Regions from separate parts of the Caballeronia sp. GAWG1-5s-s genome, predicted to be linked through region 2. Evidence: riboswitches for the same ligand, from Rfam matches in the RefSeq annotation. Region 2 holds a riboswitch; the other holds the start of a gene.

Region 1 (4,410 bases), on a different contig from region 2:
CCGGGCAACTCGAATGGTAGAAGAGCACGCCGTCGCCGATTTGCATCTGGTCGCGCATGAAGTTGCGCGCCTGATAGTTGCGCACGCCGGTCCACGGCAGCGTCTTCTTGGGCGCGTGCGCGAGATGATCGATGCTCGCTTCGTCCGGTTCGGACTTCATCAGCCAGTAGCGCATGAGTTCGGCGTGAAGGAGTGTGCGTGCGGTTTCGGGCGATGCAAATGAAAACGGCACCGGTAAGAACCGATGCCGTTCGTGCTTCCAGAAATAAGGTCCCCGCCTCAGCCGCTAGGCCGGCATCCTGAACCTGGGTTCAAGATTGGTCGCGGTAAGCAACACTTCGGGTACATCAGACAGAGTGACGCGCGCGCCCGTGCTGCAACGTTCCGCAACCGTGCCAATGTAGCATTGGTTCAAGGAATATATGACCTTGGCGTACCAGGCAGGGAAACCTCACTGTACACCAAACGTTTGGTCCTTGCAGCCCTTGCCTGCGTTTCTCGCGGTATCTTTTTTTGATGGATATCGCGACGCTGATTAGATCAGCGCATGACCGTCAGTGCGCTTCATATTGCGCAATGACAGCGCCGAGCTGCTCGTTCATCGAATGCATGGTGCGGCGGATTTCCTCGGCCGGAAATGCTTCGCCGTGGCGCACGCTTTCCTGCAGCTTCAGTAATTCGGACGCGAGCGAAAGCGCGGCCATGACGGCAATACGGTCCGTTCCGCGCACGCTGCTTGCGTTGCGCACCTTGTTCATTTCGGCATCCACGCGGGCCACGGCTTCGCGCAGCGCGGCCTCGGTTTCCGGCGAGCACGCGAGACGATACTGCTGGCCGAGAATGGATACTTCGATCTGCGTGGTCGTCATGCCTTCTCTCCTTGATGTTGCTCGCCGTGCACTTCTTCCGCGTGCGCATGTTCGTGCTGCGCTTCGCGCGACGCGCTGGATTCGGCGTTCAGAAGATCGAGCTGATTGTCGCTCTCGGCATGATGCGCTTTGCCGCGCGGCAGTTTTTCGAGGATCGCGTTGAGGCGCACTTGCGCGTCGTCGATCTTCGCGGACAGCGAATCGCGTTCGCCTTGCAGCGTGTCGCGCTCGTGGCGAACCTGCGCGAGTTCGGCCTGAACGCTGGCGTAATCGGCGCGCAGCTGTTCGATTTGTGCTTCGAGCGCGAGACGCGCCTGATTGTGGCGCTCGCTGATCTTGATCAGCCGGCCGATGTTCCCTGACAGTGATTCGAGTTCGTTGAGCATGTGCTGCGTCCTCTAAAGACCTGGCATTTTAGCGCGGTTCAACGGTGCTTCCGATAATTGTCTCGTTTCGAGACGTAACAACACGCGATCTTGCGCGCATCGCCGCGTATTCATGTGCGGAATGGCCGCGCGTGACGCACTCGGATGCGTGGCTGACGACGCTTGCTCGTTGCTCGCTCGTCGCTCAAGCCTCGCGATGACGGGGCGCGCGCCTTCTTGACGGCCCCCATGCGCGCTCCTACACTTGCCGCACTTTTGGTGCTCGCGCCGCCTTTCTTGCGGCGCAGTCAAACGGGAAACAGGAAGCGTTGTCTCGCCTCGCGCGGCTCGCCAACCTGTGCTGCCCCCGCAACGGTAAGCGACCGCAACGCAAGTTGCAAGTCGTCCCTCGCGCGTTTCTTCTTGTTGCTCCGTGGTCGTTTGCCATCCGAGACGCGACTGCAAGAAACGTGTCGGCGCCACTGCGCTTCGAAGCGCGGGAAGGCGGGACGATGCGTCGCCAGCCCGGATACCGGCCAATCGTCCAGCGCGCCGATGCTTTGCAAGACGGCGCGTGCGTCGCGCACAGACCTCGCGGGGAGCGGGGCACGCGCCAGTCTCCAACGGGAACGCTCCACACATGCTTTTGCCTTCGTCCGGCCTCATTCGTCGCGCGGCGCGCGTCGTGATGTGCGCCGCCGCGAGTGCGCCGCTTGTCCAGGCCGCGCACGCCGATTCCGATTCTCCGTCGCAGACGCTCGCGCCCGTCGTCGTCACGGCGACGCGCGGCGCGCAACCGCTCGCCGATTCCATCCCGCAGGCGACGCTCTTCGACGCGCAAGACATCGCCGACAGCAATGCAAACGATGTGCTCGGGCTCATCGCGCTTGCGCCCGGCGTGCAGATCACGCGCAACGGCGGGCCGGGCGCAACCTCGGGCGTCTTCATACGCGGCGCGTCGTCGACGCAATCGCTGGTGCTGATCGACGGCGTGCGCGTCGAATCCGTCTCTCTGGGCGCGGCCCAGTTGTCGCAATTGATGCTCGATCAGACCGGCCGCGTGGAAGTGGTCAACGGCAACGTGTCGGCGCTGTATGGGTCCAACGCGATCGGCGGCGTCGTGCAGATTTTCACAAAGGAGGGCGAAGCACATCCGCCGCGCTTTCACTTCGAAGCCGAATACGGCAGCTATCACACGCAGCGGCAGTCGGCGGGCGTCGACGGCGCGCTCGATGCCGGGGGCCGCACCACGTTCAGCCTGAACGTGTCGCGCGAGAAGACCGACGGCTTCTCGTCGATCGATCCCGCGCTCGCGCCCGCCGCGAATCCGAACGCGAACGGTTATCTGAACGAAAGCGTCGCCGCGACGCTGCGCCACAAGTTCAGCGACAAGTGGGACGCAGGCGTGCGCTTTCTGCAATCGAACGGCGTGAACAGCTTCGACGATCCCTACGGCGTGCCGACCGATCTCAACGAATCGCATGATCGCGTGCGCTCGGCGTCGGTGTTCGCGAACGGCAAGCTGACCGACAACTGGACGACGCACTTCACCGTCGCGCAAGGGCAAGACCGGGCGAATATCGAGCACAACGGCGTCTACACGAGCCGCTTCGACTCGGAGAATCATCAGTATCTGTGGCAGAACGACTTCCGGCTCACCGAGGCGCATAAGCTCGTGTTCGGCTACGAGCATCTCGACCAGTCGCTCGACTCCGATCAGTTCAGCGCGCCCGACCGGCATGTGAACTCCGTCTTCGCGGGCTATGTCGGCCGCTTCGGTCCGAGTGAAGTGCAGGCCAACGTGCGCCGCGACCAGTATTCCGACTTCGGCAGCGCGAACAGCTACTATCTGGGCTACGCGTACAACTTCGATTCGCACTGGCGCGCGAGCGCGAGCTACGCGGCGGCGTTTCGCGCGCCGAGCTTCGACGATCTCTACTATCCGTTCAGCGGCAATCCGTCGATACAGCCGGAGCGCAGCCATTCGGCCGAGGCCGCGTTGCAGTACGCATCGGACCAGATCGGCGTGGTGCGCGTGACGGCGTTCGAGACGCGCTATTCGAATCTGATCGACTACGTGGGCGACAGCAGCGGCTTCTATACCGCGCAGAACGTCGGGCGCGCGAAGGTGCAGGGCGTCGAGGGATCGTGGGCGGGACACGTGGGCGCAACCGACGTGCGCGCGAGTGTGACGTTTCAGAATCCGGTCGACGAGACGAATCACGAAGACCTCACGCGTCGCGCAAGGCGCTTCGCGTCGCTGTCGGCGCATCGCTCGATCGGGCGCTGGCGCGTGGGCGGCGAATGGATCGTGAGCGGCGCGCGCAGCGACTACGATTCGACGCTCGCGGGCTACGGCGTCGTCAATCTTTCGGCGCAATACGACATCACGAAGTCGTGGTACGTGAATGCGCGCATCGACAACCTGTTCGACCGCAACTATGAACTGGCTTACTCGTACAACACGCCGCGTCGCGGCGCTTACGTCACGATCGGCTGGCATCCGTCGTGAGCCACGCCGCTGACGCGCGCCGCCCGATGAAGGCGATGCACGCAGGCCGCGCCGCCGCGATCTGGCTCGCGCTCGCGGCGGCGGCCCTTGGCGTGCTGGCGGCGTCGCTCGCGCTCGGAAGCGTCGCGCTGCCGCCATCGCGCGCCATCGCCGCGCTGCTGCACGCGCATGCGGCCACGCCCGATATCGCCGACGAAATCGTGCTGAATTTGCGATTGCCGCGCGCGCTCGCGGGCTTCGCGTCGGGCGCGCTGCTCGCGCTCGCCGGGGCGCTGCTGCAAGTGCTGCTGCGCAATCCGCTCGCTGAACCCTACGTGCTCGGTGTATCCGGCGGCGCGGCGGCGTTCGCGCTTTCCGCGATGCTCGCGTCGATGCCGTGGTGGGGCGTGGATCTCGCCGCGTGCGCGGGCGCGCTCGCATCCATCGTTCTGGTGCTCGGACTCGCGCGCACGCACGTGTGGCACGGCGAACAGGACGCATCGCCACGGCTCTTGCTCACGGGCGTCGTGGTCGCGGCGGGGTGGGGCGCGCTCATCACGCTGATACTCAGCGTGGCGCCGGAGAACCGGCTGCGCGGCATGATCTTCTGGCTGACCGGCGACCTCAACGGCGCATCGACGCCGTGGCCCGCGATGCTCGCGCTCGGCGTGGCGCTCGCGTTGAT
Region 2 (4,410 bases):
GCGCGCATCGCGTCTTCGCTCTGATTGCCGGTGCAGGCCGCGATATGCCGCACGCCGTTCGCGCGGGCCACGTCGATGCCCTGATGAATGGAGGCGATATACGCCGAACAAGAAAACGGCCGGACGATGCCGGTGGTGCCGAGAATCGACAAGCCGCCCACGATGCCGAGCCGCGGGTTCATCGTCTTTTGCGCGAGCGCTTCGCCATGCTCGACGCCTATCGTCACATCGAAGCCGCCCGCATAGTCCGCGAGCGGCGCGAGCGCGAGGAGATGCTCGGTCATCATCTTGCGCGGAACAGGGTTGATGGCCGGCTCGCCGATGGCGAGCGCGAGGCCCGCCCGCGTCACCGTGCCCACGCCCGGCCCGGCGTGAAAGCGCACGCCCTTATCCGCCGAGAGACGCACGCGCGCGAACACCAGCGCGCCATGCGTCACGTCCGGATCGTCGCCTGCATCCTTGATGACGCCCGCTTCCGCTGCATCGCGCATGCCGTCGATCAAGCGGCAGAATTCGAGCTTCATCGTGACGCGCTGGCCCTTGGGCAACACGATCTCCGCGCGATCGCTCATCTGCCCGGTCAGCAACAGACGCGCGGCTGCGAGACTCGTCGCGGTCGCGCAGCTTCCGGTCGTGTAGCCGCTTCTGAGCGGCGCGGGTTGTTCCGATGTCTCGTCACGCATGATGAGCGTCGAATGCGGTCAAGGCTTGCTCGCGCAGAGCAGCGTGATGGGCAACGCTTGCCGCCAGGTATCGAAGCCGCCGAGCGGTTCCGCATGCGCGACACCGATGCGCACGAGTTCACCGCCATGCCGCGCGCGCCAGTCGACGAGCGCGGCTTCGCTCTGCAGCGTGACCGCGTTCGCAATGAGCCGCCCGCCCTGACGCAGTCGCGACCAGCACGTATCGAGCACGCCCGGCACGGTCACGCCGCCGCCGATGAACACGACGTCGGGCGCGGGAAGGCCCGCGAGCGCCGCTGGCGCTTCGCCCTTGACGAGCTGGAGCGCGGGGACGCCGAGCGCATCGCGGTTATGTTCGATCAAACGCTGCCGGCCCTCGTTCGCTTCGATGGCGATGGCACGGCAGGACACATGCGCGCGCATCCATTCGATGCCGATCGACCCGCAGCCCGCGCCCACATCCCACAGCAGTTCGCGCGGCTGCGGCGCAAGGCGCGCGAGCGTGACGGCGCGCACATCGCGCTTGGTCAACTGGCCGTCGTGACGATAGGCGTCGTCGGGCAGGCCGGGCGTGAGCGGCGGACCGGCATGACCCGCATGCGTGCGGCATTCGATGGCGACGAGATTGAGCGACGCCACGAATGGCTCGCGCCAGTCGTCCGCGCGCTCGTCGATGCGGCGTTCGTTCGCGCCGCCGAGATGCTCGAACACGGTCATGCGGCTCGGGCCGAATCCATGCGCCGTCAAGAGCGAAGCGATCGCAGCGGGCGTCGCGCCGTCCGCGCTCAGGACCAGCAGGCGCTCGCCGCGAAACACATGCGCGAGCAGCGAGGCAACGGGCCGCCCGACAAGCGACACGCAGCGCGCGTCCTGCAACGCCCAGTGCAAACGCGCAGCGGCGAGCGACAGGGACGAAGGCGCGGGAATCACGCGCATCTCGTCGACGGAAAGCTCGCGAGCGAGCGTCGCGCCGACGCCGAAGAACATGGGATCACCGCTCGCGAGCACGCATACGGGCATGCCGCACGTGCGCTCGGCAAGCACGGCATCGAGAGAAAACGGGCTGGGCCACGGCACGCGGCGCGCAGCGATGCTCGCAGGCAAGAGCGCAAGATGACGCTCGCCGCCGTGAATCGCGCCGGCCTCGACAAGCGCGCGCCGCGCCGCGCGGCTGAGGCCCTGCCAGCCGTCCTCGCCGATGCCTACCACGGTCAGCCAGCTCGACATGGGGCGTCCCCTCCTTGCGGTTCGCGACGCGCTTCATGCGACGATGCCCTGCACGAAGCGTTCTGATGGTCGATAAAAGCGGGCATAATACATCGGTACGTCGGTGCCCAACGGTTCAACCCGCGGGCCTAACAGGGAACACAGCGAAACTGTGGCTGCCCCCGCAATTGTACGCAGCGAGTCCGCGCTCCACTGCCACTGGTTTATACCGGGAAGGCCGGCGCGGGCGCAGACCTGCCAGCCAAGAGACCTGCCGACTCACGCTTTCCACGCTCAGCACGCTTTACACGCATTATTCGCGCGACGCCGTCCGGGCGGGGTGTACCGGTGGCATCGCCCGAAGCGAGAATCGCACCGGTCACGCTTTTGAACGCTTCTTTTCCGACATCGCGGCCCTCGGCTTGTCCCGGCCTCATGCGCATCGTGCAGGCGCGCGACGGCGGGCTCGCGCGCCTGCGCCTTGCCGGCGGCGAGCTCCACGCGCACGCGGCGCATGCCGTCGCGCACGCGGCCGTACGGTGCGGCTCGGGCGTCATCGAGCTGACCAATCGTGCGAATCTGCAACTGCGCGGCATTCGCGCCGATGCCCACGCGGAACTCGTCGATATCGCGCTGAACGCGGGCCTCGGTCCGCAAGCCGACGGCGGCGACGACTTGCGCAACGTGATGCTGAGTCCGCTCGCGAGCGACGCCACGCGCGGCCTTGCCGCCGCCATCGTCACCGCGATGCAGGCCGATGCCGCGCTGCACGCGTTGTCGCCGAAGTTCGCGCTGCAAGTCGACGGGGGCGAACGGCTGGCGATGCTCGATCATTCGCACGATCTCTGGCTTTCCGCGCTCGGCGACGGCGGGCGTTACGCGTTCGGTTTCGCGGGCTCCATGCCGCATCGTATGAACGACTCACCCGCGCTCGGCAGCATCGCGCGCGAGCATGCCGCGGACTTCGTCATCGCGGTGCTGCGCGCGTTCGTTGCGCTCGCTTCGAACGACGAACATCGCATGCGTGACCTGCTCGCGCGAATCGGCGTGACGCGCTTTCTCGCGATGCTTTCGTTCGATCCTATCGACACTGCCTGGCGTCGCGCGCCGGTCAACGACGCGCTGCGCTTCGGGGCGCATCCGATGCCGGACGGCGGGCACGGGTATGTCGGCGCGCAGACGCAACTCGGACGGCTCGACGCCGCCACGCTCGACGCGCTCGCCGATCTTGCTTCGACACACGCGCAAGGCCGGCTCTTGATGACGCCCTGGCAAGGCGTGCTCGTACCCGGCGTCATGCCGCAGCATGCTGAACACGTGCGCGACCGCATGAACGCGCTCGGCCTCGTCACGCGCGCAGATCATCCGCTCGCGCGTCTCATCGCGTGCGCCGGTTCGTCGGGCTGCGCGAAGAGTCGCGCTGATACCAAAGCCGACGCGCACCGCCTCGCCGCGCTGCTGCCTATGCACGACGATGTGCATCTAAGCGGCTGCGAACGCTCGTGCGCCGCCGCGCATCCCGTCGCGAACACATTGATCGCGGTGTCGCCTGGACGCTATGACTTGCATGTCGACGCGCGCCTCGTCGCACCAAACGTATCTATCGAAGAGGCGGCCGCGTGGCTCGCCCGGAGCCATGCCGATGCTTGACTATATCCGCGACGGCGCCGAGATTTACCGCCAGTCTTTCGCGACGATTCGCGCCGAAGCAAACCTGAGCGCGATACCACGCGACCTCGAAAAGCTCGCCGTACGGCTGATTCACGCGTGCGGCATGGTCGATATCGTCGACGATCTGCGCTTCTCTCCCGGCGCAGGCGACGCGGGACGCACGGCCCTCGCAGCCGGCGCGCCGATACTCTGCGATGCCCGCATGGTCGCGCACGGCATCACCGAGGCGCGTCTTCCGGCCGATAACCGCATCATCTGCACGCTCGGCGATCCGTCCGTGCCCGAGCGCGCCCGCGCCATGCGCAACACGCGTTCTGCTGCTGCGCTCGAACTCTGGCGGCCGCATTTGCAAGGCGCGGTCGTCGCGATAGGCAACGCGCCTACCGCGCTCTTTCATCTGCTCGACATGCTCGATGCCGGCGCGCCGAAGCCCGCGCTCATTCTCGGCTTCCCGGTCGGCTTCATCGGCGCGGCGGAATCGAAGGCGATGCTCACAGCCGACAGCCGCGGCGTGCCCTTCGTCGCATTGAACGGACGACGCGGCGGCAGCGCGATGGCCGCCGCCGCAGTCAACGCACTTGCTTCGGAGAACGAATGATGAGCGGACGCCTGTATGGCCTCGGCGTCGGTCCGGGCGACCCCGAACTCATCACCGTGAAAGCGCTGCGGCTCCTGAAGTCCGCGCCGGTGGTCACGTATTTCGTCGCGAAGGGCAAGAAGGGCAACGCGTTCGGCATCATCGAAGCGCATCTCGACGACGCGCAGACGCGCCTGCCGCTCGTTTATCCAGTGACGACCGAAGCGCTCGAACCGCCGCTGTGCTACGAGACGATCATCAGCGCGTTCTACG

What was found. Region 2 has a riboswitch for cobalamin ahead of cobG (precorrin-3B synthase). Riboswitches for the same ligand answer to the same signal wherever they lie in the genome.
Region 1: it holds a riboswitch for cobalamin, as region 2 does, so the genes downstream of both, NCR34_RS03890 (TonB-dependent receptor domain-containing protein) here and cobG (precorrin-3B synthase) in region 2, are expected to answer to the same signal.

Annotation. Positions count from the first base shown of each region.
Region 1 covers NZ_JALQDC010000003.1:310,778-315,187, forward strand. The annotation lists gene NCR34_RS03870 (EVE domain-containing protein) at 1-175, opposite strand, end outside; RNA gene ssrS (6S RNA) at 268-450, opposite strand; gene NCR34_RS03880 (cell division protein ZapA) at 555-869, opposite strand; gene NCR34_RS03885 (ATPase) at 866-1,255, opposite strand; cobalamin riboswitch at 1,495-1,789, shown strand; gene NCR34_RS03890 (TonB-dependent receptor domain-containing protein) at 1,875-3,746, shown strand; gene NCR34_RS03895 (FecCD family ABC transporter permease) at 3,782-4,410, shown strand, end outside.
Region 2 covers NZ_JALQDC010000022.1:419,561-423,970, reverse strand. The annotation lists gene NCR34_RS16230 (cobalt-precorrin-5B (C(1))-methyltransferase) at 1-683, opposite strand, end outside; gene cbiE (precorrin-6y C5,15-methyltransferase (decarboxylating) subunit CbiE) at 702-1,910, opposite strand; cobalamin riboswitch at 1,995-2,182, shown strand; gene cobG (precorrin-3B synthase) at 2,325-3,539, shown strand; gene NCR34_RS16215 (precorrin-8X methylmutase) at 3,532-4,158, shown strand; gene NCR34_RS16210 (precorrin-2 C(20)-methyltransferase) at 4,155-4,410, shown strand, end outside.